4 regions of the Paenibacillus tritici genome follow, and region 4 is predicted to be linked to each of the others. Evidence: predicted binding sites of a transcription regulator. Region 4 holds the regulator's gene; each other region holds the start of a gene.
What was found. The regulator Rex, encoded in region 4, represses fermentation and respiration genes when NADH is low (regulators of the CRP and FNR family bind a similar motif). The targets are predictions, from matches to a motif close to TTGTGAAATATTTCACAA.
Positions count from the first base shown of each region.

Region 1: the regulator Rex is predicted to act here: its motif matches at 6,342-6,359, upstream of KDC22_RS11815 (cytochrome ubiquinol oxidase subunit I).
Region 2: the regulator Rex is predicted to act here: its motif matches at 6,034-6,051, upstream of KDC22_RS13085 (DUF1641 domain-containing protein).
Region 3: the regulator Rex is predicted to act here: its motif matches at 4,620-4,637, upstream of KDC22_RS33015 (cytochrome ubiquinol oxidase subunit I).

Region 1 covers NZ_CP073365.1:2,812,307-2,820,498, reverse strand. Annotated here, with positions in the region: gene cydC (thiol reductant ABC exporter subunit CydC) at 415-2,136, opposite strand; gene cydD (thiol reductant ABC exporter subunit CydD) at 2,129-3,886, opposite strand; gene KDC22_RS11820 (cytochrome d ubiquinol oxidase subunit II) at 3,902-4,918, opposite strand; gene KDC22_RS11815 (cytochrome ubiquinol oxidase subunit I) at 4,915-6,267, opposite strand; gene KDC22_RS11810 (helix-turn-helix transcriptional regulator) at 6,515-7,522, shown strand; gene KDC22_RS11805 (MFS transporter) at 7,517-8,192, opposite strand, start outside.
Region 2 covers NZ_CP073365.1:3,142,073-3,150,264, reverse strand. Annotated here, with positions in the region: gene KDC22_RS13120 (DUF4085 family protein) at 177-845, opposite strand; gene KDC22_RS13115 (MerR family transcriptional regulator) at 875-1,270, opposite strand; gene KDC22_RS13110 (Rrf2 family transcriptional regulator) at 1,535-1,957, opposite strand; gene KDC22_RS13105 (carboxymuconolactone decarboxylase family protein) at 2,117-2,443, opposite strand; gene map (type I methionyl aminopeptidase) at 2,554-3,300, opposite strand; gene KDC22_RS13095 (SGNH/GDSL hydrolase family protein) at 3,515-4,144, opposite strand; gene KDC22_RS13090 (NAD(P)/FAD-dependent oxidoreductase) at 4,303-5,481, opposite strand; gene KDC22_RS13085 (DUF1641 domain-containing protein) at 5,520-5,957, opposite strand; gene KDC22_RS13080 (nitroreductase family protein) at 6,279-6,896, shown strand; gene KDC22_RS13075 (hypothetical protein) at 6,962-7,615, opposite strand; gene KDC22_RS13070 (hypothetical protein) at 8,102-8,192, opposite strand, start outside.
Region 3 covers NZ_CP073365.1:7,662,723-7,670,914, forward strand. Annotated here, with positions in the region: gene cydC (thiol reductant ABC exporter subunit CydC) at 1-335, opposite strand, end outside; gene cydD (thiol reductant ABC exporter subunit CydD) at 332-2,101, opposite strand; gene cydB (cytochrome d ubiquinol oxidase subunit II) at 2,101-3,114, opposite strand; gene KDC22_RS33015 (cytochrome ubiquinol oxidase subunit I) at 3,118-4,506, opposite strand; gene KDC22_RS33020 (cold-shock protein) at 4,740-4,970, opposite strand; gene KDC22_RS33025 (cold-shock protein) at 5,062-5,262, opposite strand; gene KDC22_RS33030 (S1C family serine protease) at 5,656-6,903, opposite strand; gene KDC22_RS33035 (hypothetical protein) at 7,260-7,466, shown strand; gene KDC22_RS33040 (MBL fold metallo-hydrolase) at 7,435-8,192, opposite strand, start outside.
Region 4 covers NZ_CP073365.1:4,783,403-4,791,594, reverse strand. Annotated here, with positions in the region: gene panB (3-methyl-2-oxobutanoate hydroxymethyltransferase) at 1-128, shown strand, start outside; gene panC (pantoate--beta-alanine ligase) at 130-1,020, shown strand; gene panD (aspartate 1-decarboxylase) at 1,013-1,396, shown strand; gene KDC22_RS20710 (tetratricopeptide repeat protein) at 1,535-2,149, shown strand; gene dinG (ATP-dependent DNA helicase DinG) at 2,270-5,131, shown strand; gene KDC22_RS20700 (redox-sensing transcriptional repressor Rex) at 5,308-5,961, shown strand; gene KDC22_RS20695 (amidohydrolase) at 5,948-7,249, shown strand; gene KDC22_RS20690 (cell wall elongation regulator TseB-like domain-containing protein) at 7,276-7,797, shown strand; gene KDC22_RS20685 (aminoglycoside adenylyltransferase domain-containing protein) at 8,017-8,192, shown strand, end outside.

The sequences.
Region 1 (8,192 bases), 2.0 Mb from region 4:
CCAATTGTGTTCGGTTTTCCGATTACATTCGGCCTACGCGGCGCTCACAGTCCAATTGTGTTCGCTTTTCCGATTACATTTGGCTTACGCGGCGCTCACAGTCCAATTGTGTTCGGTTTTTCGATTACATTCGGCCTACGCATACTCGCACCAGCACATTGTATTCGGTTTTTCGCTTACATTCTGGGCTCCTCATTTACTCATGCGGCCCCAGTATCATTCAATGAGCACTTCTCCCCACGCTACGCCTCCTTATCCACATCTGGCCATTATAATTTCCTATACAAGAAAAAAGCAGCGATTCTCCAAAAACGGAGATCGCTGCTTTTTAACATTTCAAGCCTTTTAGAAATTCGAGAAGCCCGTCCAAGTCCTAGAAGGCCAAGGCGATCGTCATATGCGTATACAGTATCCTCAGCTTCCCTCTATCATTTGCAGCTCAATTTGCTTCATTTCATAGAAATAGCCCTTTTGCTTCATTAAATCTGAATATGTGCCTGCTTCAATAACTTGTCCACGGTCCATAACCAAGATCTGGTCCATCGCTTCCAGACCGGTCAGCCGGTGGCTGATCAGAATCAGCGTATCGTCTGCCGCCTGGGCCAGCAAGTGCCTGAGTACCTGCTGCTCGGTAATGTAATCCAGCGAAGAGGTTGGCTCGTCCAGAAGCCATAACCTTCCTGTCCTTAGCATCACACGGGCCAGGGCCAGGCGTTGCTTTTCCCCCTCCGACAGGTTCTCTCCTTTCTCATAAACCATGTCATCCAGGAGCTTATCCGGCAACTGCACTTTATTCAGCATTGCGGATAACACTTCATCGGAATGAGCTTCCTCCTTCAGCAGCAGATTATCACGTAGGGTTCCCCGGAAGAAATGGCTGTGCTGGAGCACCACATTGGCAGCTTGCCATAGGCCTGCTTCATCCAGCTCTTGAATCGAAGTTGTATTGAACCGGATCTGTCCTTCCGCCGGTGCACGCAGCTTAAGCAGCAATTCGAGAATGGTTGTTTTGCCTGAACCGCTCGGCCCGACAATGGCAGTCTTAGATCCAGACGGAATATGGAGGGACACATCCTTGAGTGCCGGACGCCATTCATCTTCATATTGAAAAGATACACCGCTCAGCTCAATGGACACGGCCTGACCGGCAGGAAGTTTACCGCTTGGCTGCTCTGTCAGTAGATCTGCTGCCCTAACGGTTTCCTCTAGCCGCTTGGCGGCATGCTCACTATCCTGCTTATATGCAGGCAGTGTCGCCATTGCCGCAGCTTCTTCAAACACAGTCTGAGATATCATAACCAGCATTGCAAGGAACACACCGGCAAGCGAACCCTCCACAATCAGCAGGGCGCCAAGGGTCAGCACGCTCCAGGATATCAGAAAAGTTACAAATACATGCAGCGATTGCCCGCGCAGCAAATGCCGCGCCGCTGCCTGCTGTTCAGCCGTCAATGCCGCAGAGGCAGACTCCAACTGCTCTCCGCGTTGCTCCAATTGCCCGTATACTTTCAAATCGCGGAAACCGTAAAGTAATTCCGTCACTTCCGTGGAAAGCACCGAGCGTTGCTCCCGAACACGCCCCTGGTTCTTCCTCTGTCCAAGCATAACCATGGCCGGAACCACAAATGCCGCCGCCAGCATCCCCAGTACAAACAAACAGGCGATCCAGATGGAGAAGGCAGAAGTAAACAGAACCGTGGCCAAAAACACCATAACGACAATGACCGGAGGATAGGCGACCCGCAGAAAATAGTGCTGCAAGCTTTCTATATCGCCTACGATACGTGAGAGGAGATCTCCGCTCCGTTTTTGGTTTAGTACTCCCGGAGTCAAAGGAACCAGCTTGGCAAAAAAAGCGGTCCGCAAACGGCTGAGCATCGAAAACGTCGCCCTGTGGGTATACAAACGTTCAGCATATCGCGCGGCCGCCCGCACCAGACCAAGTATTTTCACGAGAGACGTCAGCACAATCAAGGTATATAGCGGAGGGGCAAATACTGTCTGGGAGATCAGATATCCGCTGGTTGCAAAGAGGCATACTCCCGCTATTCCGGCAATGAAGCCCCCAAGGATGGCCATAACAATATCTTTCCGTTCCTGTAGCATGGCCTTGGTCAAAATAGCCAGCTCATTCATGCTGCTCCCCCTTTCCCGCCTTCACCATTTCAGCATACTGGGGCAGCCGCTCAAGAAGCTCATCATGGCTTCCGCAGTCCAGTATTTCTCCCTTATCCATAAACAATATGCGGTCGGCTTGGCGGATCGTATACAGGCGGTGAGCCACGGTAATCATCGTAGCTTGACCGGCAAGTTCAGCTATAGACCGCTGCATTATGCGTTCGGTATGCAGATCTAATCCCACCGTGGGCTCATCAAATAGAATCACCGACGGATGCTTCAGGAAGGCACGTGCCAGAGCAAGCCTTTGCTTCTCGCCGCCTGACAGTCCCCGGCCTCCTTCACCTACCAGGGTATCGTAGCCCTGTTCCAGCTCAGCCACCACAGAAGCAAGTCCCGCGGCTTCCACCGCCTGAACGACTTCGGCCCTGGAGACGTTCCTGCCAGCGCCCAGCGCAATATTATCAGCCAACGTACCGGCAAAAATATACGGGTGCTGAGTAATATAACTGACGTGTTCAAACCAAGAAGTCTCCTCTATTTGCGTCAGCAGGCGTCCGTTCACCAGTACTTCTCCCGCCGCCGGCTTAAGCAGTCCTGCAATGAGATGCAGCAGCGTGGTTTTGCCGGACCCGCTTTTGCCGGCAATGGCGATTTGCTCACCCGGCTGTATGGATATTGAATCCACTGACAGCCCGAACATACCCGGGGCATATTGAAACTGGATATCCCTCAGCTCAATAGTAGGAGGCATCCGGTGCAAGCCCCCTTCGTATGCTTCCGGCTGATCCGCTGCCGCGCTCTCTTCTTTTGCTTCTGCAAGCATCTCTTCCACTTTACGAAGGGCTCCCATGCTGGTGCGGCCGCTGTGAAAAGCAGTTCCCGTGTTCTTCAGCAGATTGAAGAACTCAGGCACCAGCAGCAGGATCAGAAACGCGGTATGAAAGGAAAGAGATTTAAAAACAAGAAGCTGAAGCGCCAGCTCAAGCGCAATAATGCCAAGGCCCAGCATAACGATCGACTCCAGCATGAAGGTATTGGTAAAGGCAACCCGCAGAATCCCCATGGTCGCATCCCGGTACCCCAGACTGCTGCGTTCGATCTCCTGCTGCTGGCGGCGGGCCAGGCCGAACAGCTTCAACGAGACCAGCCCCTGAAGGGAATCGAGGAAGGTCCCGGAGAACCCGGCGAGCTGTGCGAATTTCTCCTCTGCCTTGTTCTTGGTCTGCAGCCCTACAAGAATCATGAATACCGGAATAAAGGGTGCGGTACACAGCAGGATCCATCCGGAATTGCTGTGCTGGGTAAAGATTACGATTAATATCAGCACGGGTATGACCGCAGCTTCCATCATTCTTGGCATGTACTGGCTGAAATAACTGTCCGCCTCATCCACCGCATCCAGTGCTACACTTACCTTGCTGCCCGTTTGCCCGCGAAGTGACGAGGGTACAGAAGCCTGGGTCAACTTCCGCAGCACCCTGGCCCTCATCGTTGCCATAGCATCAGCAGCCATGTGCAAGCCGATTAACCCGTTGCCATAAGATAGCAGCGTACGCGCAGCCATGACAGCCAGTAACAGCCCAAGGATAACAGCCGCCGATGACACAGATACCCGTTCTACAAAAATCTTATTAACGGCTTCCGCGAGCAGCACGGCCTGGCATGTTATGGCTGCACCGAGTGCAAGCGAGAAGCCTGCTAATAGTGCACGACGTTTCCTTTGTGTAGACATATACTCTGAGATCAGACCGGTTCTCCTCTTCATGATAACTCCCCTCCTTTATTTTTTGCCTTTTACATACTCCGCATCAAACAGGAATAATCTGAAGACCAGAATGAGCGACGGGACCAGCAGACACAGACCGCCGATAAAGGCTGCCACCAGCGCAATCCCCATGGATTCGTTCGTGGCGCCGCTTTGAATGGTGATATAGGGGTCGAGGATATAAGGATACTGCCCTATCCCGTACGCAAAAAAGGCACAGAGAAACTGTAGCATGACAAAGATAAAGGCTAATCCGTAGAGGCGGCCGTAGTAGAGCAGCCATGTTGCAATCATGAAAAAGGCAACGGACGAGCCCAGCAGCCACCACAAATCCATCATGTTATGAAAATGACGCTCATTGTGCTGGGAAAGAAAAACAAATGCCGTAAATGCAGCAATGATCGTGGGTATGCTCCAAAACAGGGCGTAGGTCCGCATCAGCTTGAGCGCGGCCTGATCCTCCGCCTTCGAAGCGTAGTAGGCCAAGAACGAGCTGCTGATGAACAGCACCGACACGATGGCGAGGGCTACAATGCTCCATGACAACGGACTTGTCAAAAGCGTCCAATAGGCTAAGGTGACCGTTCCGCTATTCTCTATAATAAAACCGCCCTCAGACAGCGTCAGGGCCACCGATAAAGAAGCCGGAATCAGTAAACCTGTGGCCCCGTATAAAAACAGATAGATAATGTTCTGCTTCGAGCCATAGTTCTGAAAAGCATAGAAGGAGCCGCGTATAGCCAGCAGAATCACGGCAATGCTCCCGGGAACAAGCAGCGCAGAGCCATAATAGTAAGCCGTGTCGGGAAAAAATCCGATGATGCCCACAAAGAAGAAAACAAAGAATACATTAGTAATCTCCCAGACTGGCGACAGGTAGCGGGAGATCAGCCGGTTAATCAGGTGATCCTGTTTCGTCAAGCGGGCATATAAGGCAAAGAATCCGGCCCCGAAATCAATAGACGCGACAATTAAATAGCCGTACAAAAAAATCCAAAGCACTGAAATACCGGCCAGCTCATAGCTGATCATAGTTGCTCACCTTTTTCTATAGATGCTTGTGCCAGCTTGTTCAGCTCGGCCTCTGGAGGATTATTGTGGAACAGCCGTCTAAGTACGATGACACACATCGTCCCCATTACAACATACAGAAGGAGGAAGAGGAAAAAGAGAATCCTCACATTCGGCGATGTTGTGGCTGCTTCCTCTACACGCATATATCCACGGACAATCCAAGGCTGCCTGCCAAGCTCTGCATAGAACCAGCCGAATTCAATGCCCAGGAAGGCCAGAAATGTGCTAAAGACAATGGATCTGAGCAGCCACTTGTTAAGCTCATTTCGTCTCTTCCAGAACAGGAAGAGGAAATACAGCAGTCCAATCCCCAAGATAACCATTCCGCTCAGGACCATAAAATCAAACAAATAGTGGACAATAAGCGGCGGGCGTTCGTCAAGCGGGAACTCTTCAAGACCCGTGACCTCAGCGTTAAAGTCTCCAAACGCCAGGAAGCTTAGCGCTTTCGGAAGGTGAATCGCCCCCAGAATCTCGTTCTCTGCATTAAGCCAGCCTAGCAGAACCAAGTCTGCGCTGCGTTCGGTTTCGAAGTGCCATTCCGCTGCCGCCAGCTTCTCCGGCTGATGCTCCGCCAGAAACTTGGCTGACATGTCTCCGGCCAGGCTTGTCAGCAGACTGAACGCCACAACAACGGTCATCATCAGCTTCAAGGCCTTCTTGGAGTAGGCTGAGACTCCCCTTCTCAGGATAGTGTAAGCCGCAATTCCCGCAAGCAAAGCAGCGCCCGTCAAGTAGGCAGAGGTTAAGACATGAAATACCTTTGAAGGTGTTGCCGTATTAAGCATTACCTCCAGCGGATTCACTGCCGTGAATTGTCCGGCTTCCATTACAAAGCCTCCAGGCTGATTCATGAATCCGTTCACTGTTGTGATGAATACTGCGGACATGCCTGCCCCGGCGACAATGGGAATCGTCAGCAGTAAGTGAATATACGGGTTGCGAAACCGCCCCCAGGTGTACAAATAAATCCCCAGGAAAATGGCTTCAAAAAAGAAGGCGAAAACCTCCATAAATAAGGGAAGGGCGATTACGTTCCCGCCGATCTGCATGAACTTCGGCCAGACCAGCGCAAGCTGCAAGGCAATCGCCGTTCCGGTCACTACGCCAACAGCTACTGAAATAATAAATCCGCGTGACCATCTTTTGGCCATCAGAGTGTAATGCTGGTCTTTCTTGCGTATCCCGACGAATTCCGCAATGGCTATCATCAATGGGACACCGACACCAATCGTAGAAAAAATGGTGTGAAATGCTAACGTCATTCCTGTTAACCATTTACTCCACATCACTGTATCAATCATCACGAATACATCCCCCCTCAATCTTGCGAATGAAGCCCAGCAAATTTTAGAAGCGCTTTGCTATTCCTTCCACTTTGCTGTGCTTTAATTCACAAGTATAATGAGTTTAGGGAAACTCTGTATGGCCCAAACGAGGGGGGCAATGTGTCTAACTTTCTTCGATAGTGCGTCTTTTTTGTGAAAACACGCTATTTTATGAATGAATTGTGACATATGTCGCTTCGTAATAGACAAGGGAGTGATATCCGCGATGACTTTACACATTAACAAGATTCATGATTTATTTGATCAATTTACGGGAGTAGTAGAGGGACATGTTCAGCAAAGAAATTATGAACAACGGCTTATTATTCCTTCTCATATAGGCAAGGGAAGTGTGACAAGAACCCAAATCCGTCCTGGCATGGAGATCATGCTAACGGATATTACATTCGAACAGGATATGAAACTTCAGATTCAGGAATCTTGTCAGCTATTTGAATTGAGTTATTGTGTGAATGGGGATATCCATTGCGAATGGAACGGTAAGGACAGCCATACTGGTACACAAACAGGCAGTGTTCTCTTTCTGGAGGATGTTCAGGTTTATGAGGAGAAAAAGGCAGGTATCCAAAATCAGCTTGTGGAAATCAGGTTCACCCCTGATGAACTACTGCGCTACGCTGAGGACTCATCAGAAAAACGAAAAATGGAAACATGGCTTAAACATCATCGTGGGAATATTGATCAATTTCCGAACACACCGACCCTCCAAAGATGTGTCTTCGACATGTTCCATTGTACTCATCTTGGCACATTGAAACGATTATATCTGGAGAGTAAGGCGCTTGAATTTATAACGTTATTCGGAGAGTCGGATGCATACGGTTCTGTTGGTGGAAATATGATCATTCGTCGAGATGATATTTCCAAGCTGAAGCAGGCACATGAGTTAGTAAAAATACATTTCGAACAACCGCTGTCGATCAGAGAGTTGTCCCAACGAGTTGGAATGAATGAATTCAAGTTGAAAAAGGGCTTCCGCGAATTATTCGACATGACCATCTTCGAGCTTGTACGTCAACAAAGAATGGAGAAAGCCATGTGGTATATGGAAGTAGCTCATCTGAACGTAGGTGAAACAGCTGTTTCAGTCGGCTATAGCAATGCCAGCAATTTCACGACTGCTTTTCGCAAGCATTACGGCTGCAATCCCAGCGATTATGTGAAACGGATCAGCCAACTAAACTTGGAACAAAACAAACGATTTGATTTATAAATTTTTGGGGCTGCGCATCAAAATAAGGCAAACAAAAGTCACCAGAGCCATTCCTCCACAGGCAGTTAAAGAAGCGGAAAATGCCCTTACATAGTCGGACAGGACTGCATTATTCAAGGACTGCCGTAACGTAACTGAAAACAAAATGCTAATCAGCGCCACACCTAACGAATTAGCCAAATACATTACGGTATTAAACAAGCCTGAGCCTGTCCCTGCATCCTTCGCCGGTAAGGTGCCCAGCACGACTCGGGTGAGCGGCGTTGTGACCAGCCCCAGTCCTAAGCCATACACCAGCAGCAGTGCAATGTAGGTTAGATTGAGCAAATGTATCGCATCAATATGCAACAGCAATATAAATAAAAAACAGCAGCCTGCCGTTACCAATGCCCCGATTTTCAGCACAACCATCCCCCACCTGTCAACCACTCGAGATGAGATCAGAGAAGTCAGGAAAAAACCGCAGCCAAGAGGCAGAAAAGCGCGGCTCGTCTCTTGGACATCGAAATGCAAGCCGAACTGCAAATAGTACGTCAGGATGAAAAAGAAAGAAAACATGCTGAGATAGATGAACACAACAGATAGAATTCCTGCGCCGAACAGACGTTGTTTAAAAATCGTCAGATCTACCAGCGGTGCATCACCGCGATTTTGCTTGCGCAATTCAACT
Region 2 (8,192 bases), 1.6 Mb from region 4:
TAGTGTTAACTGTTATGATAATGTCCATTCCGTGCTTGTAACTATTCCCGTTACACACTAACTAACTTAATTATAGTAGCGATCTATATGTTTGTCAATTACTTTTACAAATCGCTTAATACGCCGTTCACCCATAAAAATAGCCCGGCCCATGGGCCAGGCTCCGAAGCAGTTATTCAGTAATTCGGTTCACCAAGGATCTCTATCGAGACATCCTGCGCCGTAATTCTCAACTCACTCGGCGGGGAATCCATCAGAACCCGGAGCTCGAATCCTTGCTCCACCGCATAGATCTCATCATACAGCCAATATTTCTTCTCTAGCTGCTCCGGCAGCATGAGTCCGGTCACACCGGTGAATCTGAGCCGAATATCACATTGATAATGCATGGCACCGCTACAGTCCAGAGTCATCTCCATCACTCCATCTTCAGGAACTACATAAGAGATTACTCGCGAATCATGCAGATTCTTCTCGACTAGCTGCAAGGCAGGGGCCGGGAGAAGATCCTTAATGGCCTTGAAGCCCTGACGGTATTCCCGATAATTCGCCTGAATCCGTTCATCATAATCCCTGCCCCACTGCAATGCCTTTTCCTTGAATTCAGGACCCGGATAGATGGATTTTATCGTTCCATCATATATAGAGGAGTGGAAGTACTCAGGAAGATACTTAAGCAAGTCCGCTTTCATATACTCCAGGAAATCCTTCGCCCGCTCCTCATAGCTGATTCCCTCCGCAACATGCCAGGCCACATCCTCCAGCCAATCCTGCTCCGTCTCTGGGAATACCATGAACCCGCGCACCTGCATTTCCTCATACCAGGGTATGGTGAAAAATTTCATTGCAGCTCTCCTCCCATCACTGGTAAACATTATTTAACCATTAATTTCGTGCCATTGTATACCCTGTTCTCCACAGAAGCCAGCTGAATCCAATTCAGCAGTTGCTGCTTGTTGAACAGGAATTCATTGTCCACCCTGAGATAAGGGAGCTTCTTGCCCTCGAACGGTCCGTCATTCCTCAGAACGGCATTCTCTGCCTTCATAATATTCATGACCTGCTCCTCACTCAGACGCAGGAATTGCGCAGTCTCTGTGAGCGTCATTAACGGGTGGTCCGTATCTTGCATTTCCTTCTGCGTCTCCGCTATAGTCGGCTGCCGCATCTCATAGCCGGGTGTAAGCTCATTGCTGATAACGAAGCTGCCTGCCACACCGCAAAGACCCAGAATCAGTGCCGCTCCCAGGATAGTATAATGATTCTTCATGAACAACATCTCCTTAGATCGTATGTATGTTGTCAGTCTAAACGATCCGGAATTAGGTGTAAAGAATAGGCCGGGTAATCCAGTCCGTCATAAAAAAGCGGCCCTGCCGGTATCCGGCAGGGCCAAAGTCTATTGTAAGGGGGTCATGTGACTAATATACCTAGCGAAGCTTAACGCCAGATGAAAACCACATAAAGGTTTGATGAAAATGATATATCAAAAGAAAGACCCCGCCGGGGCACGGCGGGGTCTCACATAGCTGCCTCACGAAACAGGAATCTGATGTACGATCTGATCCAGAGTGACCTCCTGCAGCACATTCTCCATCGCCTTCTGCGCGAGCGAGAATACGGGAACAATGGCACCGGCAATGTTCTTGCCGACCGGACACTCGGGATTCGGATGCTCGTGGACAGAGAACAGCGAATCCTCTTCCACTGCATTGACCGCCCGATAGATCTGCAGCAGCGTGATGTCGGCTGCGCTGCGGGTAAGCTTCGCTCCCGCTACGCCGGGGCGGACCTCCACCAGACCGGCCTTATTCAGCATCCCTGTGAGACGGCGGATGACCACCGGATTCGTATTGACACTGCCGGCAATCCACTCGGAGGTGCTTTTGCCGTCTTTGTTGCTGTCGATTAAAGTTAGAATATGAATAGCTACCGCAAACCGGGTGCTAATGTTCATGACAATCTCTCCTTCGCACTGACCGGAAGCTTTCCGCCAGATGCAACTATAATAGTTACATTCCAGGCCGTTGTCAATCCTCAGGGGGAGTCTGGCAAGCTCTAAGATGTACTTCCCGGCTACTCCGGTTCACGTTGTCCTTAAGCAGGCTTCGGGCCACTACTCGCTGTCATATGCCTGCAATGCCACTGGCAAGGCCTGAATCACCACATTACCTACGGCCGGAAAAGGCAGCAGCACGGCGCTGATAATCTCCTCGCGGGTAGCACCAAGCGCTTTGGCGTGTTTGACATGAAAAGGCAGTCCGCTCTCCAGTCTGACCGCCGCAAGTACGGAGATATAGGCAATCTCTTCGGTTTTGGCATCCAGACTGCTTGCAGCATCCAGCTTCTGCACTACCTCCCCAAAAGCCTTTTGCTGCTCCGGCGCTTCCTTCATAAACGTCATAAATGCTTGACTGACATGCGATACATTATCCACTATCATTAACCCTCCGATTCTAGAAACAGATCCTTTGCATATTCACATCACTTTATTTATTATGGGAATCGAATTCGTAAGGCATACATTGCCGCTGTTACAATATTCTGTACGCCTCAGGCGCTGGTCAGAATAATAGGCTTGCCCTTGGTTACCACAATCGTATGTTCATACTGGGCCACCCGGCTGTTATCGGCCACACTGAGCGTCCATCCATCCGACTGCTGTTCTACAAAGTCAGCGCCCGTGGACAGAAACGGCTCTATCGTAATGACCTGGCCTTCTTTCAGAACTGTGGTCACCCGCGGATTATAAAAGGGCAGAATTTCAAAAGGCTTCTCATGCAAGGCCTTGCCGATGCCATGGCTGCACAGATTACGCACCACCTTATAGCCGCGTCTCCGTGCTTCCGACTCCATCACCCGGCCGATCTCGTTAACCTTCATTCCCGCTCTGAGATGATTAATCACACTCATCATTGTTTCTTCCGTGCTCCGGCAGAGATGAATCAGCTTCTCATTATAAGGAGGGAGCTGGAAGGATACTCCGGCATCGCCGTAATAACCGTTCAGCTCGGCTGAGACATCAATATTGATCAGATCCCCGGCCTGAATCACCCGTTGTCCCGGAATTCCATGGGCCACCTCTTCATTCACACTGATACAGGTGGTTCCGGGGAAATTGTATGTCACCTTTGGAGCTGATTTTGCGCCAAAATGGTTCAGAATCTTCGCCCCTACTTCATCCAGCTCCGCAGTCGTCATTCCGGGGACTACACTCTTCTTCATCTCTGCGATGGTATGGCCTACTACTTTACCGGCTGCCTTCAGTCCTTGCATATCCTGGAGCGTCTCGCTCGTCATTCCTGTTCACATTCCTCTCGTATTTCCGGGCTTCTTCATCCTGTGCAGCTCCGCTGCCAATGGTTCCGCCGATTCTTATGTATGATACAAGTATAACAGTCTTATTACGCAGAGTGAAATGAACCCCCGGACAGATAACAACAACCGGTCCCCTATTCGCAGGAACCGGTTGTGCGGCAATTTCGATATGTAGCAGTTCTCCCGCTATTCCACTTTAGCTTATAGCTCCTACTGCTCTCATCCAGGCATCTGCGATCAGCGCATGTCCGGCAGGCGAAGGATGGACACCGTCGCCAGCCCAGAAGGCAGGCTCAGCCTTAACGGAAGCCGCTGCGAACAAGCCGTCCAGCGGTACGAGCACAGCGCCATATTCACGGGCCAGCTCACGCACTACATGAATTTTCGGGTCCAGATCCTGGCGCCAGCCCTTGCGGTCTTCCGGCACCGGCAATACGAACGGCTCAACCAGCACCAGCCTGGCATCCAGATGCTGCTTCGTGCGTTCAATCAGGTCGCGGTAGGAGGCCTCGAATTCAGCCGCTGTTGTCTCCTGCCCGGAATCATACCGCCGCCAAGTATCATTGACTCCAATATAAATGGATGCCCAGGTCGGCTTCAGCTCCAGACAATCCCTACCCCAGCGCTCCTGCAGATCCACTGCACGGTTGCCGCTGATCCCCCGGTTGATGAACGTAAGGTTCTTCTCCGGATACTGCAGCCCCAGACGGGCGCCCGCCATCAGCGCGTAACCTACACCCAGCGATGCAGCGTCAGCGTAATTACGTCCGCAATCCGTGATACTATCCCCCTGGAACAAGATGATATCGTTCTTTTGAAATGGCATGCCTAAATCCTCCTATGAACACCTCTTAATAGTATAAACATGATCATTATAGCAAATAGGCTTTCCTGCGAACACGTTTTCATTGTATATTTTTCCTTGCAAAAAAATCCCCCTCCGCGCCAGTTCAAGGCGAGAGGGGGATAACAATTAATAAGAGATCAATAAGCCAGACTGAACAACCCGTGAATATGGGTCAAATAACGGATATTGCTGGCTTCCTTCATCAGCGTAGCCGGCATCCCCTTCAGCGGGGTGGAGTTACCGCCGACAATGGCTACCCCGTCCTTGCGTCCCAGACTGGCAAGTGTGCCGGAATTGACCGGGCTGAAGGCTTCCGGAGCTTTATCATTCAGATAAGCAAACAGATTGTAGCCGATCAGTTCACCCATCTGCCAGGCAATTTGTGCGGTTGGCGGATATGGGCGGCCGTCCGGCGCGAAGTATACCGCACTGTCGCCGGCTACAAATACATTCTGGTGTGAAGTGGACTGCAGGAACTCATTCACCGTTGCCCGGCCGCGGTTCACTTCAAGTCCGGATTCGCCGACCAGCGGATTCCCCTGTACGCCGCCCGTCCAGACGAAGGTATTCGCCACGATCTGCTGACCATCCTTCAGGTCAATGGTATTGCCGGCCACATTGGTAACGGGAAGACCGGTCAGGAACTGAACGCCACGTTTCTCCAGGCTGGCTGTAGCGCGCTCAATCAGATGATCCGGCAGCACCGGCAGGATCTTAGGACCGGCTTCAACGAGCAGGAGCCGGATTTCTTTTGGATCGACTCCGTACTTTTTAGTCAGCTTAGGCAGTACGTCAGCAATCTCACCTACCAGCTCTACTCCTGTCAGACCGCCGCCGCCGATAAGAATAGTGGCATCCGCGACGTTGCGGGTTGCAGCATACTGGCGAATCCGGTCTTCAATATGTGCATGAATCTTGAGCGCATCCGCTGCTGATTTCAGAACCATGCTGTGCTCCTCTAGTCCGGGAATACCGAAGTAGGCTGTCGTGCTGCCGAGTCCGACCACCAGTGCGTCATAAGTCAACATCACGCCGTCCGAGAGGATGACTTGCTTGTTCTCCACGGAGAAGGAATTGACCTTGGCAATCTTCAGGTCGATGTCCTTACCGGCAAACAGCTTAGCAAGCGGCATCGCCACCGCCTGTTCCGACGCACTGCCCGCAGCAAGCCGGTGCAATTCCGTAATAATCTGGTGCGTAGGATATTGATTGACTACAGTAACTCTGGCTTCAGCTTTACTCATATATTTACGTACGGTTAGTGCACTCAACAGGCCGCCGTAACCTGCACCTAGGATAACGATATGTTTTGACATGAGAATTCCTCCATCCTTACAATTAAGAGTTGAACAGATTATTTACCGGATTGACGTTCGCCGCTGACCTGCAGATAAGCATTCATGAACCGGAGCGCCTTCTGCACCTGCGGGTCCTTGATCATCTTCATCATCCCGAACAGGCTGATTGTTTCTGTGCTTGCATCCGCGCGGTCCTTCGCTTCAATGGCGGTAGCCGCCAGGTTCTTGACCGTGCCAACCACAGGACCCGCCATCTCCTGGATTGCACCTACTGTATCATTCTTCAATACTTCATCTGTGGCAACCGACTGCACGAAGTCCAGCGATTTGCTCAATGTGCTGACGAGTTGAGTAATCTGCGGAAGCTGCTCGACCAGAAGAATCAGAGATTGCTGAACCTCCGGCTTCAAAAGCTCTTGCAGAATATCCTCTCTGGGGAGGGCTGCTGCTGGTTTTTCTTGCTCAAGTGGGGTTTGAGTAACGGTTTCTGACATATCAAAGTCTCCTTTACGATGGTATTGCTGGTGAAATTTCATCCAATGAAACTATGTGACTATTATAACACTGTGTTTGTTATAAATGTCACAATCTTTTTGGCTTTATAGCCTAATTATGTGATAATAATCACTTCTTTTCTTCGTTTATCTATCGCAATCGGCAATTTGAACAGAATTTATAAATTTATTGTGTTTTCTCATTGACGGATGGGAATAGTCGTGATATCTTAAGCAAGTAACTTAATGTAAGTACATTTAAATATATCAGCAATTGATTATAACTAAGCAGCATACATATTACGATGGAGGTAATGAATAATGAGTGCTTTTTCCGAATTGGTGCAGTCCCGCAGATCGGCCAATAATTTCGTGGAAGGGGTCAAGATTCCGCAAAGTGAACTCGAAGAGATGTTCTCGCTGGCCCGCCTGGCCCCCTCAGCCTTTAACCTGCAGCATACCCACTACAAAGTCATCAGCGACGATACGGTGAAGGAAGAAATCCGCAATGCCGCCTACGGCCAATACAAAATCCATACCGCTTCCGCTGTTATCGTTGTCCTGGGTGATAAGAATGCTTATCTGCAGGCGCCCGAAATCTATAGCGGACTTAAGCTGCTGGGCGCCATTAGCGAAGAGGCTTATGATCAGACGATCCAAGCCATCAACGGCTCTTATACCGGTAATGATGCTTTTCAGCGCGATGAAGCAATCCGCAACGCCTCTCTGTCAGCCATGCAGTTCATGCTGATTGCCAAGGATAAGGGCTGGGATACCTGCCCTATGATCGGCTTCGATCCAGATGCGGTGAAGGCCTCCCTCGGTCTCGCCGACCATCTGGTTCCGGTGATGCTGATCACCATCGGCAAAGACAACCAGCAGAAGATCAGACCGCGCGGTTATCGCAAGCCTGTGAATGAGTTCGTTGAATTCATCTAAACCTGGCATAGGATATAAAAGGGTCTTTCCGGCGTTTCAGCCGGAAAGACCCTTTTTGAAATCATTCATTTGGCATATTGCAGAATAGCCACTGCCGCGCGCTCCTGCCGCTCCACATCCGGACTGTGCAGGGCTGCTGTAAGAATAGCCAGTGCCTTCGATACTGTGGCCTCATCCACCTGAACCGGGCCGGTACCGGCGGCACTCCCGCCATCCGCACCCTGCTCCCCGAACCACAGATCTATTCTGGCTGCGGGGAGCACTCCGGAATACTCCGTGACCCTGCCGTCAGCTGCAAGCAGCTCTGTTACAGCCGGGTTGACCGCAGCACGGGGCAGACTCTTCAGCCAGGTTACTCCCCGCCGGTGGACTGTTCCGTCCTCGCTTCTGTCAAGCCGGGCATCATAGAAATAATCGCCCAGGTCCCCGAGATACACCCACTCTTCATCTGCCATCAGCACATAGTCCCCATCCTGCATTGCATTTACGAAGCAGTCCAGGCTTCCCAGTGCTTGCTCCAGCTCCTGCCCATGGTAAGCGGCCGCCATCAGCTTGCTGCATATCTCTTCCCTGCTGTTATTCTCCAGATCACCGAGGCCGGGATAACCCGCAGTGATATAATTATCCTCCAGAAAAGACTTCAGCCCTTCGCTGCCGGTCTCCGCAAGATTGATTCCAAACAGTCTCATTCCGTTCTTCCCCTTCCGTAACGTAATCATCTTGTAAATTATACAGCAAGTGATATCCCTTTTGAATTTTTATAAAAACTAAGGAAACAGCAGAATAATAGCGCTTACATTAAAATTCTGCAGCAAATAAGCACAAATTTGAGCGTTTTGACTTTTTACTATTCACGCGCAGGACGGTATAATTCAGGTATCAGCTCAAAGAAATCTTGAGGGCTGAGACTATATCTTTGATCCTGACATTAAAGGCTTCCATCTATCTCTCCCTACACGAAACGGTATGAGCTTCTTAAAGCTCACAAGTCTAACAACCCTTCCTATCGTGGGCAGCGGATGAAATAGAGCAGATCTAATGTGCAGGATAGGCAAATCAACTGCCGCCTCGGACGATTTCTACCCGGCTGAGTACAAAGGATAGGATAAGGAGTCTGAGAAGAAACATGGGTATAGTGGTAATAATATAAACCTCTATTGTTGATGTATTAATCGACAATAGAGGTTTATATGTGTTATGCGGACCTAACGCAGCCCCTTAGCTATTGTAAGTAAAGTCTCTCTGGATACATCCTTCGATTCCGTGCTCACCTGGTGCAGAATATTCTTATCCTCA
Region 3 (8,192 bases), 2.9 Mb from region 4:
CGGAAGCGCGAGGACAGGAACAAAGCCTGCGGCTCCAGAATGTTGTAGAGCCGGACCCGCATTTTAGAGAGAATCCGCAGAATCGTATCATGCCCCACCAGCCGCTCCACATAGTGGATCACGGCCCGGCTTGTGCCGAAGGTGCGCACGCCGACAATCGGCACATAGATCATCAGAATATTTTCCGGCGGAATCGACGCCTTCGAGATCAGGAAGCCCGAGGTATACATCAGCGACGAAGCCGAGAAGATCGTCAATGCGCCAAGCAGAATGATTAACACGAACCGCCAGAAGTAGGCGGAGTAATACGGAGCAAACCATCCCTCACGTTTCAATGGATTCCCTCCAGTTGACCTTGAATAAGCTCATAATAGGCACCCCTCCGCGCGGTCAGCTCGTTGTGTGTGCCGATTTCAGCCACCTGCCCCTGCTGCATAACGATAATCAGATCCATGTCGATCATCCAGTGCAGACGGTGCGTGGCCAGGAACACCAGCTTGCCCTCAAACAGCGGCAGCATCGTTTCCTTCAGCTCATATTCGGTCTCAATGTCCAGATGGGCCGTCGGCTCATCCAGCAGCATAATGGGGCGGCTGCTCAGCAGGGCACGGGCCAGGGCCACACGCTGCTCCTGCCCGCCGCTTAGCGAACGGCCGCCGCCGCCAATCATTTCGTTCAAGCCTTCAGGCAGCGAGGCCACCAGCTTCGATAATCCTGCGGATTCCAACGCGGCGGCTACAGCCTCATTCGAGGCTTCCGGGTAATAGAACCGCACATTGTCTGCGAGCGTACCACTGAAGATATACGGACGCTGCGGAATATAGGCGGTCTGCTTGCGCCACTCCTCATCGGTAAGCGCGCTGACCCGGTTCCCGTTAATGTGGATCGTTCCGGCGGTGGGATGAAGGAAGCCCCCCAGAATATCCACGAGTGTAGACTTGCCTGCTCCGCTCTCCCCTATTATGCCGATTTTGGCATATCCGCTGAATTCAAGGTTCACATCCTCCAGCGAAGCGGCTCCCTCAGCTTCATATTTCACACCAACGGCGTTCAGCCGCAGGCTGCTATCATTGTTCCACGTGAAAATTGTTCCCGGCAACCGTCCGCCATCCTCCTTCATCGCCCCCTGCTCTCCCGGCTCCAGCAGCTTCGCTTGCACCGTCTCACGGTCGATGATACTCTTCATCGCTTCTCCGGCTTCCTTGCCATCCAGTGTCGCATGGAAATCCGCCCCCACCAGCCGCACCGGCAGGAAATATTCCGGAGCCAGAATCAGAATTGTCAGTCCGGTAACCAGCGTCATCTGCTCATTGACCAGGCGCAGACCGAGGCTTACGGCTACCGATGCTACGGACAGCATCGTGAAGAAGTCCATGGCGAAGGATGACAGGAAGGCCACGCGCAGCGTACGCATCGTCGCCGAGCGGTAGCGGTCGCTGACAGTGGCGATACTCTCGCTGTGGCTGCGGCTGCGCCCAAGGAATTTGAGTGTCTCCAGGCCACGCAGCGAATCCACGAAGTGATTCGATAAAGTGCGGTAAGACTTCAGCTGACGGTCCATTTGCTTGCGGGCCGTCATACCGATCAGAATCATGAAGACAATAATGATGGGCATCGTTAAGGTAAGAATGACACCGCTGGACGTATCCTGGGTGTACACATAGACCAGCAGCAATGCCGGCGTTACGGCCATACCGACCATTCGCGGAATAATCAGCTCCAGGTAGGTACGGAACTTGGTTACTCCTTCAAGCACTAATGTGACCACATTTCCCGTTCCCCGGTCGTAAGCCAGCCTCGGTCCAAGCTGGAACAGCTTATCCATCATCTGTCTCCGCATGCTGCTGCCGGTCGCCTCAGCGAAGTGGTAAGCCGTCCGGCTCATCAGCATGGCACAGGCATGACGCACGAGAAATGCAAGAAGGAACAAGAGCGCTCTAGCCCCTTGTTCCTTCAGCGGTTCTCCCGCAAACAGCGCAGAGACAACTTCTGCCAGCGACTTCGCCAGCAGAAGAATGGAGAAGCTTTGCACCAGGGTAAGGAAGCCGACCAGCAGAAAGACAGGCTTAACTCCTTTGTACCCAAGCAAATTTTTATCCATTAGTATTCAAGATGCTCCTTCTCGTGAACCCGTTTGTGGAAGATGAAATAACTCCAGATCTGATAGCCCAGCACGAAGGGCAACAGCGTGAGCGACACAATCGTCATGACCTTCAACGAATATTGGCCGGAGGCTGCATTCGTAATCGTCAGGTTGAATGCCTGATCCAGCGAGCTGATCATCACCCGCGGGAACAGCCCGATGAAGATCGAAGCCACCGACAGCGCCATTACCGCTCCGGTCATTCCGAAGGCATAGCCGTCCTTCTTCTTAGTCATGAAGTATCCGGCCAGCAGATAAGCTACAACACCCAGAACGACTACAATCCACAGCAATGTTCCGCGTTTGTCGAAGATATCCGTCATGGTGTATGTCATAACTACGAAGGCCACCAGCAGCGCCGCGAGCGGAATCAGCAGCTTCTGGGCCAGCTTGCGCGCCCGTTCCTGCAGATCTCCAAGAGTACGCAGCGTGGTGAACATCAGTCCGTGAACCAGACACAGCAGAACAACCGTAATTCCCGCTACAACCGTATAAGCATTGACGATATCGAAGAATCCGGCATACATCTGCATATCCTTGTCAATCGGCAAGCCTTTAATGAAGCTGGCAAACACCACAGCCAGCAGAAACGGTGGCAGAAAGCTGCCGAAGAAGATGCAGACATCCCAGGTTTTCTGCCAAGCCTTGGAATCGCGTTTGCCTCTGAACTCGAAGGCGACACCGCGGGCAATCAGAGCCAGTAGGGCAAATACAAACGGAATATAGAAGCCGCTGAACAGCGTGGCATACCAATGCGGGAAGGCGGCGAACATCGCGCCCGCACCCGTAATCAGCCATACCTCATTCGCATCCCAGAACGGCCCGATCGAATTGATCAATATCCGGCGCTCTGTATCATTCTTAGCCAGAATCTGCGTCTCCATCCCTACGCCGAAGTCGAAGCCTTCCAGGAAGAAGAACCCGACGAACAGCACTGCAATCAGCAGAAACCATAATTCATTAAGTGACATGGGTTAGCCCTCCTTGTTATACGGATCGTGGGATTCACCGTGTTCGTTATCCATAGCATAAGGACCTTTTTTAATTACTTTGACGAACAAGCCGATCAGCACCGCACCCAGAACGGCATAGATAATGTTGAATGAAATCACTGAGAACAGCACCTGTCCGCTGGTAATATTAGGGGATACACTGTCTTCCGTAGTCATAAGTCCAAATACAGTCCATGGCTGCCGCCCGATCTCTGTCATAATCCAGCCGGAAGTGTTGGCAATCGGCGGGAGCAGCAGTCCCCAGAACATAAACCGCATGAACCAGGTGTTCGGCTTATCCATCTTCTTGCGCCACATGAGGTAGATTGCGTACACGCCAAGCACGATCATCAGCGTACCGGCAGCAACCATGATCCGGAAGCTCCAGAACGTTGTTTTGACAGGAGGGATATAATCTCCCGGTCCATAAGCCTGTTCATATTCCGCCTGCAGCTGATTCATCCCTTTAACTTCACCGGAGAATTTACTGTAGGACAGGAAGCTCAGCAGGTACGGAACCTGAATCTCATTGCTGTTGGTTTTGTTATCTACATCGATATTGGCAAAAATCGTCCAGGGTGCAGGATCACCGCTCTCGCCCCATAATGCTTCGGAAGCCGCCATCTTCATCGGCTGGGTCTCAACGAGATACTGAGCTTGCGCATGACCCGCAACAGCTACTCCGAAGGAAGAAATAATACCTACAATTGCCGCGATTTCAAAGGATTTGCGGAAAAAAGGAACGTCTTGCTTCTTAAGTAACTTATAAGCACTGATCCCCGTTACCAGGAATGCGCCTGTAGCGTATGCGGCAAGCACCGTATGCGGAAACTCCACCAGCAGCTGCCCGTTTGTTATCAGTGCGAAGATATCATTCATTTCCGCCCGCCCGTTATTGATGGCGAAGCCTACCGGATGCTGCATGAACGAGTTAGCCAGCAGAATCCAGAATGCCGACAGCATCGTTCCGAGTGCAACCATCCAGATAGAGAAGAGATGGACACGCTTGGATACCTTATCCCAGCCGAAGATCCAGATCCCGATAAAGGTTGACTCCAAAAAGAACGCAAGCAGCGCTTCAATCGCCAACGGCGCTCCAAACACATCACCGACGAAGCGCGAATAGTCAGACCAGTTCATTCCGAACTGGAACTCCTGCAATATCCCTGTCACTACGCCTACTGCGAAGTTAATGAGGAACAGCTTCCCCCAGAACTGCGCCATTCGTTTGTACTCTTCATTGCCCTTTCTTACGTACATAGTCTCCATAATTGCAATTAAGAGCGCTAGTCCGATTGATACCGGCACAAAGAAATAATGAAAAATTGTCGTCGACGCAAATTGTATACGTGACAGCATGACTGTATCCATATTTCTCCCCTTCCTTCTCCCCATTCGTTATGTCTATTTTGTCAAATTTTCATCACTCAAAGTGTGATAATTATCACATTATACACCCCGTTTAGGCATAAAAAACAATAAATTTGTGACAAATATCACAATATTGCGCTTGGAAAGCAAAAAAAATAAGACGGTTTCACCGTCTTACATTTCGACTCTCATATATAGCATCTATAGTTGTCTTGGCTCATAAAGGCATTGGTCTAGGTAATCGAAGTACCCTTCTTAAGCGATTTGAGATCGCCATTTGAATTAAGCAATTGCGGCAGCATCTTCATGCTACGAACCATTGGGGAATGACAGAGACGGCAGGAAGGCGCATGTTCAAATGCGAAATTATCCCTCATCCATCCATTACACTCATCGTTGGTGCATGCCCATATTGCGGTATTTTCTTCTGGTACTTCCTCCAAAGGCTTCTTCCGGTAGTTCATTGCCGTTCCTCCTTCCTTTATGTTGCAAGGCCAGTAACGATAAAAAAAGACCGTCCCAACTTTCACAAGCGGGGACGGTACCTTCTATTAATTACAGTTTTACAACGTTTTCGGCTTGTGGTCCGCGGTTGCCTTGAACAACGTTGAATTCAACGCGTTGGCCTTCGTCCAAAGTTTTGAAGCCGTCGCCAGTGATTGCGCTGAAGTGAACGAATACGTCGCTTCCGCCTTCAACTTCGATGAAACCGAATCCTTTTTCTGCGTTGAACCATTTAACTGTACCTGTTTGCATGTGTGTTACCTCCACAAATTTAAATTAATATGTTCTTTTTATCTTCAGACAAAGAAAAAATTCACACATTGAGAAAGGTTGTATTTCAGTTGACAGCCCTTTTCAATAGGAGAATAAGGTATCAATTGTATGAGTAATTTCATGTTACCACACCTTTTTAACAAAGGCAAGCTATTCTATCCTAAATTTCTCCGTTTCTTCCCTTATTAGGTCCTCTTCCCAATGTAAGGGCTACCAGTTGGGTTGAATAGTAATATTTATAGCCAATACTACCATTTACCCCGTGATTTCAGCCTTGAAACGGCTCCATCCTCTTATATTTTGCTAAGAGGACGGCTTGAACCGTTTCCGTTATCCTTACTGCCTCATTATTATATACGGCTGTTTCCAGTTTTATTCCTCGGGCTTCTCCAGAAGCTTAACCGTTGTCTGCTTCACTTCACCATTGCGGTAAAAGGTGATTTCCAGCTTATCTCCGATCTTGGTATGATCGTACAGATATTTGCGCAGCGACAGGGTCGAGGTAATCGGTTTGTCATTGAACTTCGTAATCACATCGTTAAGCTGCAGGCCTGCATCCTTAGCCGGGCCTACGGCATCCAGGACCACAACCCCGTCGGTTACTACGGCCGGAAGATTAAGCTCCTTACGCTGATCATCGGCCAGCGGCACATAGGGATTATTCAAATCAACAGAATACACTCCCAGGTAAGAACGGGCAATCCGGCCTTTGGCCGTAAGTTCATTGGCTGTATCCACCACATGGTTGGCGGGAATCGCGAAGCCCAGTCCCTCCACGCCCGTATCGGAGATCTTCATCGTATTAATACCGATAACCTTGCCGTCCAGATCCACCAGCGCACCTCCGCTGTTGCCTTCATTGATGGCCGCGTCGGTCTGGATAACCTCCTGCTCCCAGTCGTACACACCATCCTGATTCAGTGACACAGGGATCGTCCGCTCTGTATAGCTTACAATGCCTGAAGTCAGCGTATCGCCAAGCCCCAGCGGATTGCCGATGGCAATCACCGTCTCGCCCAGGCGCAGCTTGGAGGAATCGCCGATCTCCGCAATCGTGTTAATACCCTTGTCACTAATGGAGAGCACTGCGATGTCGCTCACCTTATCGGCGCCTACCAGCTCCGCTTTGTGCGTCTTGCCGTCTACTGTAACAACCTCCAGCTTGCCGGCACCCTCAATGACATGATTGTTGGTAATGATAAATGCCTTATTATCATCCTTCTTATAGATAACTCCCGAGCCTAATGCCGATTCATCGAGAATATTGAGTTCTTTGTTGTCTTCCTTATGGTTAATGATGCTCACTACCGCAGGGCGGACATGTGCGGCAGCCTGAATAATCCGGTCGAACGGATCGGAGCTGCTGACAGCCACTTTATCAATAACTACCGGAGCCAGGGCTTTCTCCTGGGCGAACTGTCCTGTTACCAGACTGAACAGCAGCACAGCCACAACAGCACTGCATACAGAGCTGATCAGCGATATCTGCCAGGTTGCCAGGGAACGCCTGGATTTGCGGACCGCCCACTTGCCGTCAGCATATCCACCGGATGGTTTAGATTTGCCGTTTCTGCGCCGCGACACCTTGGTTGAATAGAAATCATCATCGAATAATCCCACGTTACACTCTCTCCCCTCTATTGCCACCGCATTCAGGACTGAACGCCAAGCAACCACGCCCGAGCTTAACCGCTATATCTCTTAGACTTCACGAAGTACTAAAAGGTTTCACTTGATTTATTCACCACATTTCTGTGGGTTCTAAGCGCAAGGGATGTCTCTTATTCTTGTAAGCTACTAAAAAGTTTAACAGCCTGTATCCGGAATATTTTGCAACTTAAAAGACTACAATAGGATTAGAACGCTCTTTATGATTGTATCACAGGCAGCAGTGCCGCCCACATTTTTTTAATGTTAAAAAAGATGTGAATTTTTTACATTCCCACTACAATTCAATTACTAAGGAGGCCCGGACTATGGAGTCTTTTTCAACAAGTAATGACCTGGTGCAGTTTATCGGCAAGCTGGGAGATCTGAAGGATGAACACTATCAACTGATTCTTGTCCAGCATGCAATAATCGAGCTGCTTATTGATAAAGGATTATTCTCCCGCCAGGAGCTGGAGCATAAGATCACCGAGGTTGACCGCCTTATGACTGGCTCACCTTATCCCATGGCGTAGGCCGGTCATAGTAGGTATCACAGAGCCTGAACTCGCTGTCTCTATAGAAGCAGCCGCGGTCCTCCATGGCTCCGCGCACGGACATCTTCGCCAGATCCATCATATTATGGTCTCTGCTTAAGTGGGCGAGATAGGCGCGTTTGGTCCGTCCTGTCAGAATCTCGCTGAGTGCTGTGCCTGCCGCCTCATTGGACAGATGCCCCAGATCGCCGAGAATCCGCCGTTTCGTATTCCAGGGATACCGCCCCATCCGCAGCATTTCGATATCATGATTCGATTCCAGCACAAGCACATCGGCATCCGATATCGCTGCTCTAACCTTGTCGCTGACATACCCCAGGTCCGTCGCCACACACAGCTTCTCCTTGCCGTCATAGAAATTGTAGGCCACCGGCTCCGCAGCATCGTGGGAGATGGCGAATGACTCCACCCGCATGCTGCCGAAATCCCGGTGCTGTCCGGTTTCCAGAATGACCCGGTTATGCTCAGGAATCTTGCCAATCCCCTTCTCTATGGCTCCCCAGGTATTCGGATTCGCATAGATCGGAAGATCATACTTGCGGGCCATCGCACCCAGCCCCTTAATATGATCGGAATGCTCATGGGTCACCAGAATCCCGTCCAAATCCTCTCCTGTCAGCTCACGCATGGCCAGCAGCTCGTCGATCCGTTTCGCGCTCAGACCTGCGTCAATCATAAGCGTGGTCTCGCCGTTACGCACCACTG
Region 4 (8,192 bases):
GTGAAGGAATCAGCAGCTACGTTCAGGAAGTGAAGGACCGCTCGTTCCCGGCGCAGGAGCATGTGTTTAATGCGGACGAGACGGTGCTGGAATCTTTATACGGCAATGCCGGCAAAGGAGCGAAATAAGATGAGAGTCCTCAGAACAATTGCAGAACTGCGCGAAGCGCTTGAATATATGCGTCAAGGAGGCCACGGTCCCGTTGGGTTTGTGCCTACAATGGGATATTTACACGAAGGACATGCCAGCCTGCTGCGCAAGGCGGGGGAGAAGAGCGGCACCGTGGTGATGAGTATTTTCGTCAACCCGCTGCAGTTCGGGCCGAATGAGGATTTTGCATCCTATCCCCGCGATGAGCAGCGTGATCTGGAGCTGGCCGAACGCGAGGGTGCCGATCTGGTGTTTATTCCGAGTGTGGAAGAGATGTACCCGCAGCCGATCCGTACAGGGGTTTCGGTCTCCTCACTGACCACACAGCTCTGCGGTGCGTCCCGGCCGGGGCATTTTGACGGAGTAACTACTGTGGTCAGCAAGCTGTTTCATATTGTGCAGCCCGACTATGCCTTCTTCGGATTGAAGGATGCCCAGCAGGTTGCCGTTCTGCGCCGGATGGTAGCTGACCTGAACATGAATGTAGAGATTATCGCATGTCCGATTGTCCGTGAGGAAGACGGGCTGGCGTTAAGCTCACGCAATGTCTATCTGAGCGCGGAAGAGCGCAGACAGGCCCTGGTCTTGTCCCGTTCGCTGCGTGAAGTGCGTCAGGCTATTGAAGAGGGCAGAATCAGTACGGTGGATGAAGCGCGCGGTATGCTGGGTTCGGTGATTGCTGAATCTTCCCTCGCGGTCATTGATTACGCAGAGATTCTAACCTTCCCTGACCTTGAGAGTCTGGAAGGCGGCAGCAGGCTGAGCGAAGCGGACGGCGAAGTTATTATCGCACTTGCCGTGAAGTTCGGCAGAACCCGGCTGATTGACAATAATGTTTTTATTCCTAAGGAGGCACACGCACTTGTTTAGACATATGATGAAATCCAAGATCCACCGGGCTACGGTCACTGAAGCCAATCTGAATTATGTGGGCAGCATTACCATTGATGAGGACCTGATGGAAGCCGCAGACCTGCTGGAGAATGAGAAGGTGCAGATCGTGGACAATAATAACGGTTCCCGGCTGGAGACCTATGTCATTCCCGGCCCGCGCGGCAGCGGCGTCATCTGCCTGAACGGGGCGGCAGCCCGCCTGGTGCAGCCTGGAGATACCGTCATTATTATCTCGTATGCTGTGATGTCCTCCGAGGAGCTGGCGTCACACAAGCCCACTGTAGTGTTTGTCGATGCGGACAATAAGCCGGTGAAGCTGGCGGATCATGAGCTACACGCGACGATTGCCTAAATCCCGCTGTTTGAGCCATGTAATCAATGGCAGGGATGAAGACACCTGTTCTTGTGAAAAATGAAGGCAGGCAAGCTTAAGCTGACTTCATTATCAGTAAGGGTGGGATGTCCGGTGTTTCAACATTTATTTGCTGAGATGAACAAGATGCTGCAGGAGATCCAAACCGACTTCCCTACTGCGGAGGGTGACCGCCGAAGCGACCTTTTATCCAAGTATAATATGCTCCACTGGATCAGCGATAATGTAATGGATGAGTGGCTGGTCTTTGCCGAAAAGCTTAGCGAATTCCGTGAACAGGCGGACTTTCAGGTTCCGCCGGAGGAGTTGCCCGAAGAGGAAGCGCCTGAGCTTGGCATGGACGCTTTTGTCAGGGGGCAGGGCTATTACAAGCTGCTGATGTACCGCAAATGTATTGAACAGTTCCGGCAGGTCACAGATAAACACCCTGACAGTCTGGCAGCCCGCCTATATTTGGCCATGGCTTATCTGCAGGAAGGCGAGGCGGAGACAGCCTGGGGACACCTGAACCATATGCTGGGCCTGATCCGTGAGGCGAAGCTGAAGGCGATGATTTATAATGCGCTTGGCTGTATCCGTGCTTCGCAGGAACGTTTCAATGAAGCCAGTGAGCTGTTCAGCCAGGCCTTGCAGCATGATCCGGCCCTTCCGGAGCCGAACGTTAATCTGGAGGTGTGCCGCAGGCGGGGCGGGAAGCTCCAGTTCGGACATCAGCTGGTTTCGCTTTTATAATTTATCTCCGGTTCCTTCAAGCGATGCGACCTCCCCACTTCCCGGGGGTTTGCATCGCCTTTTTTCGTAACTTCTGTTATGCTGATAAAGAGTCTCAAGTGAAAGGGAATAGAACTTATAATGAAATTTGCCGTGCTTGATTTTGAAACTACGGGAACCCAATCTGTGGGTGAAATCATCCAGGTTGGCCTTGCCATTATAGAAGAAGACGGGACTATCTCCAGGGTGTATGGTTCCTACGTCAAGCCCGGAGCACCAATTCCTCCTTTTATTACGGGCCTGACCGGAATTACTGACAGTGATGTGCAGGATGCGCCGGAGCTGGATGAGATGATGATGGAGCTGGTGCCGCTGCTGGATGATGTTGTCCTCGTTGGTCACAATGTAGCCTTTGATTTTCATTTCCTGCAGAATGCGCTGGACCGCTGCGGCTACCTGCCGTTTCAGGGGCGTATTCTGGATACAATTGATTTTCTCAAAATATGCTTCCCCTCGCTGAGCACCTATCAGCTTGGCGCGGTGAGCCAACATTTCGGCATCACGCATGAGCGTCCCCATCAGGCGGACAGCGATGCGCTGGCCACGGCTATTGTGCTGCTTAAATGTCTGGAGGAGCTGCACAGTCTGCCGCTCCTGACGATTCAGCGGCTGAATGAGCTGTTCGCGGACGAAGACAGTGACCTGGCCTGGTATTTCGACGGTCTGCTGCGAGAGCGGGAGATGGAGACCTTTCAGCCGGAAGGCGAGCTGACCTTCTACCGTCAGCTGGCGCTTGCCGTGGGCGACTGGGCCGAGCTGCCTTCCCCGCGGGAGGAAGGCAGCAGTAATCCGCTGGAGAACATTACCTTCCAGGAATATATGGACGAGGTAACCAAGCGGCTGAAGGCTGCTCTTCCCCAGTATGAGAGCCGTGAGGCCCAGGAGCTGATGATCCATGAGGTCATGACGGCGCTGGAGCAGGATAAGCATCTGCTGATTGAAGCGGGAACAGGCACCGGCAAATCGCTCGGATATCTGCTTCCGGCTATCTATCACAGTGTCCGCAGCAACCAGAAGGTTATGGTCAGCACGCATACGATCAACCTCCAGGACCAGTTGCGGGAGCGGGACATCCCTCTGCTGACCAGTGTGGTGCCGTTCCCGTTCAAGGCTTCGATCTTCAAGGGAAGAGGGCACTATTTGTGCCTGCGCAAGTTTGAACACAGAATTAACAAAAAAGACTTCACAAGTCCAAGGGAAGAAGCGCTTACGGCTGCCCAAATGATCGTCTGGCTTACCCAGACGGAGACCGGGGATGACGAGGAGCTTAACTTAAGCGGACGCGGCGGTGATTTCTGGGAGACCGTTGCCAGTGACACCGATTCCTGTCTGGGCCGGGCCTGTCCCTGGTTCCGCAAATGTTATTACCACCGGGCCAAACACGAAGCCGGGATATCCGATGTTGTGGTTACCAATCACTCCAAGCTGTTCGCTGATGTCAAGGCCGGCCATCAGCTCCTTCCGGCTTATGAGCATCTCATCATTGATGAAGCTCATCATCTGGAGGATATCGCCGGCAAGCATCTTGGCATGCAGATGAAATACTTCACTGTTGCCCATACGCTTACCCGCTTGTACAAGGATAGCCGGAGCGGCCAGCTGCCTGCTCTTCGCATGGCTCTGCAGTCTTCCGGCAGTGAGCAGGCTTCCGAATGGAGCGGAGTGATCGACCGGATCTATCCCGATCTGTTGACGGTGAAGGAGTCCTGGGATGCGCTTAGCGACAGGCTCTTCGGGCTGCTGCCCGAGCGCAGCGATGCCGGTGCCGGGGAAGCCGGTCAGCTGGTGGCCCGGCTGCAGCCGGGCAAGAAGCCCAAAGACTGGGAAGAGCTGGCTGCCCTGGAGAATACGCTTAACCTCAGCTTGAGCGATATCATCCGCAGGGGTGACAAGATGCTCAGTGAGATGCGTGACACGGACAGCCAGTCCTCCTCGGACGGTCTTGTCACGGATATTAGCGGGTTGTTCAAGGATCTGGCCTCCATCAGGGAACAGATTCGTTTCTTCATGAATCTGAATGATGAGAATATCGTGTACTGGCTGGAGGGAAGCGGCAACTATAAAGGCAAGTCGCTGCAGATGTACGCCGTTCCCGTGGATGTCAGCACCCAGCTCAGGGAGCTGTTCTTCGACAAGAAGAAGAGCGTTATCCTGACCTCGGCCACATTGTCCGTAGATAAGTCCTTCCAGTTCATGATTGACAATCTGGGTCTTGGCGAGGCTGCGGAGCAAGGGCAGCTGATGACCGCACTGCTTCCGTCGCCATTCAAATACCGGGAGCAGGCTTTGCTGGTGATCCCCCGTGACTTCCCGAGCGTCAAGGGAAGTATAGGGGATGCCCGTTTTGTGGACACGCTGGTGCATTCCCTTGCTGAGACCGCTGTAGCTACCCGGGGACGGATGCTGGTGCTGTTCACCTCGTACAAGATGCTGCGCCAGGTCTATGATCCGCTGAAGGAGGCGCTTGCCTCGCAGGATATCGCGGTGCTTGGACAAGGGGTGGAGGGCGGCAGCCGGAGCAAGCTGATCCGTCGCTTCCAGGACAGCTCGGCTTCTGTGCTGCTGGGGACCAGCAGCTTCTGGGAAGGGGTGGATATCCCCGGGGAAGCCTTGACCTGCCTGGCGATCGTCAGACTTCCGTTCCAGCCGCCGAATCATCCGCTGGCTGAGGCGAAGTCGGAGCTGCTCCAGGCACAGAAGAAGAATCCGTTCATGAAGCTGTCCGTCCCGCAGGCCGTCATCCGCTTCAAGCAGGGCTTCGGGCGGCTGGTCCGCACGGCGCAGGACCGCGGAATCGTTATTGTATATGATACCAGGGTCATTGAATCTTATTATGGCAAATACTTCCTGTATTCTCTGCCCGGCCCCAAGATGGAGCATATGCTGACGGATCAGATGGTCCCGAGGATCGCCGAATGGCTGGAAGAAGGCGGGGTTTCCTAATTCCTCTGCTATTGATATGATGAATAAGTTATGGTTAACCTGAAGATCCGCGCCCCGGCTGTAGCTGCTGAGTCAGGCAGGCGGCGGGGCACGGTTCCTATAATTGGCTTTCGAGGCAAGTTTAGCGAAGTTATACAAGGAAGCGTATGCTATCCAAACTTTTAGGAGGAGAAAACATGAAATCGGATAAAATATCGGAGGCTGTCGTCCGCAGGCTTCCAGTGTACCTGCGTTTCCTGAACGATCTCCAAAAACGCGAAATCTCAACCGTTTCTTCTCAGGAGCTGGGCCAGAAGCTTGATCTGAACCCTGCTCAGATCCGTAAGGATCTGGCTTATTTCGGTGATTTCGGCAGAAAAGGCATCGGTTATGATGTATCCTATCTGATCGAGAAAATCCGTCATATCCTGAAGCTTGACCAGCAAATCAACGTCGCTCTGGTAGGCGCCGGTAATCTTGGCCATGCCTTGTCCAATTACAATGCCTATCTGAAGGATACGATGAAGATTACGGCCGTCTTCGATGCTTACCCGCCGAAGGTGGGCCAGCAGATCAACTCACTGGTTGTGCAGCCGATGGAAGAGCTCGGCGATACGATCCGTTCCCAGGGAATCCGCATCGGGATCATTACCGTACCGGACAGCGAAGCCCAGAACGTAGCTGATATTCTTGTAGACTCCGGCATCGAGGCTATTCTGAACTTCGCACCGGTTATTCTCAAGACTCCTGCCAATATCCGGATTCATGCCGCAGACTTTACCACCGATCTGCAGAGCCTGGCCTATTATTTGCATGATGGAAAGGAAGAGACCGAAGATGAGCAGCAATAAGACGATAATCAAGCATGGCCGTTTCCTGGTTCCGGGCAGTGACAAGCCGGTTCTAAGCGGGTATATGACCATTGAGGACGATCTGATTACTTACATAGGTGAAGCTGAGCCTGTCATGGAAGAGAATGCTCGGGTGGTGGACGGCAGCCGTCTGCTGTTCATGCCGGGTCTTGTGAATACCCATGGGCATACGGCAATGTCGCTGCTGCGCGGATACGGTGATGATATGGTGCTTCAGACCTGGCTGCAGGAGAAGATGTGGCCGATGGAAGCGAAATTCACTGGTGATGATGTATATTGGGGAACCTCGTTGTCCGTGCTGGAAATGCTGAAGGGCGGGACGACGACTTTCCTCGATATGTATGATCATATGGACCGGGTAGCAGAAGTGACCGGACAATCCGGGATTCGGGCTGTGCTGATGCGCGGCGTGATCGGGCTATGCCCGGAAGAGGAGCAGAAGTCCAAGCTCGCAGAGGCGATTGCATTTGCCCGTGACTGGCATGGCAAGGCCGACGGCAGAATTACTACGATGCTCTCGCCGCATGCCCCTTACACCTGTCCTCCAGAGTTTTTCGTGAAATTTGTAGAGGCTGCGCATGATCTGGATCTCCCGATGCACACCCATATGTCCGAGACGCGCCATGAAGTGGAGCAGAATGTTGCCGACTACGGACTCCGTCCGGTAGCGCATCTGGAGAAGCTGGGGATGTTCACCCGTCCTTCGCTGATTGCGCATGGTGTCCATCTGAACGATGAAGAGATCGGCATCCTGGCCCGCCATCACGTTGGCGTGTCACATAATCCCGGCAGCAACCTGAAGCTGGCCAGCGGTGTAGCCCGTGTCCCTGAGCTGCTTAGAGCAGGGGTTAAGGTCTCGCTGGGTACTGATGGCGCAGCAAGCAATAACAACCTGGATATGTTTGAAGAGATGAGACTGGCGGCGCTGATCCACAAAGGCGTAAGCGGCGATCCTACAGCGGTACCCGCACCTGAAGCGCTGCTGATGGCGACGGAGTATGGAGCGCAGTCTATTTTTCTGAAGCAGGTAGGCAGGCTTGCAGCAGGGATGAAGGCCGACTTCATTGCGCTTGATATTGACCAGCCGCATCTGCTGCCCCATAGCGATCTGCTCTCCCACGCCGTCTATTCGGCAAGTGCCAAGGATGTGGAGCATGTATGGGTCAACGGCAAGCAGGTGGTGAAGCACGGGCAATGCCTGACACTCGATGAGGAAGCGATCCGCCGCAAAGCACAGGAAACATTCGAGAGCCTGCTTAAACGGTAATACAGAGGTTTTGGAAAGGGAGCTGCATGGTGAAGAAGAGGAGAAAATGGCTTCTGCTGGGGATCTCCCTGGTTTTGCTCCTTCTGTTCGGACTAAGCCAGTTTTATGCCTACATTATGAAGGATCAGTGGAACGAGCGGAGTGAAGCCAAAGAGCTGGCCAGAACGCGTGCCGGGTTAACAGAGGTCACCAAGGCCCAGAAATCAGTCTGGAATGAGAATGAAATCTATTGGGTCTTGACCGGCAAGAATGAGGCAGGGACGGAGATCATGGTGTGGGTCCGTTTTACCACGGAAGGCAAGCCTGCCGGAGGCGCCAATGATCTATATGCTGAAGAGCTGAGCAAAGGAACCCCGGAAGCGAAAATGCGCGAGATCATTACCGCCCAGCTGCCGGGTATTACGATTAAACGCCTGCTGCCAGGAGTGTACAACGGGGAATATGCCTGGCAGCTATTTTACAAAAAAGACGGGCGTTACTATTACAACTTCTACCGCTTCACAGACGGCAGCGCCATCGGCGAAGGGTACAGTTTGCCTAACCGTTAATCGTCTGCATAATAAGCGGCCGGGTGGCAGGGCTTGAACCATAGCAGAAGCGGGGGATACAGTTACAACTGTTCTCCCGCTTTTTTGTTACCGAAGCGGCTCCACGCTGCTCTGCTGTTCATTCGTTTACACGGAAGTATACACTCATAGCAATATCATTCATGTATATCGGATCAGCAATACTACGCGGAATTTTATGAAGCAGGAGGAAATTTTGAAATGGAAATTTTAGCATATCTGGATCAAGCGGTAGAACTGTTCAAGGAGGAACTCGGGGCAAATCTGTCCGGGATTTATGTGCACGGGTCGCTGGCGATGGGCTGCTTCAATCCGAATACCAGCGATATCGACTTGCTGATTGTTGTCCATGACAAGTTATCTGGAGAGGTCAGTAA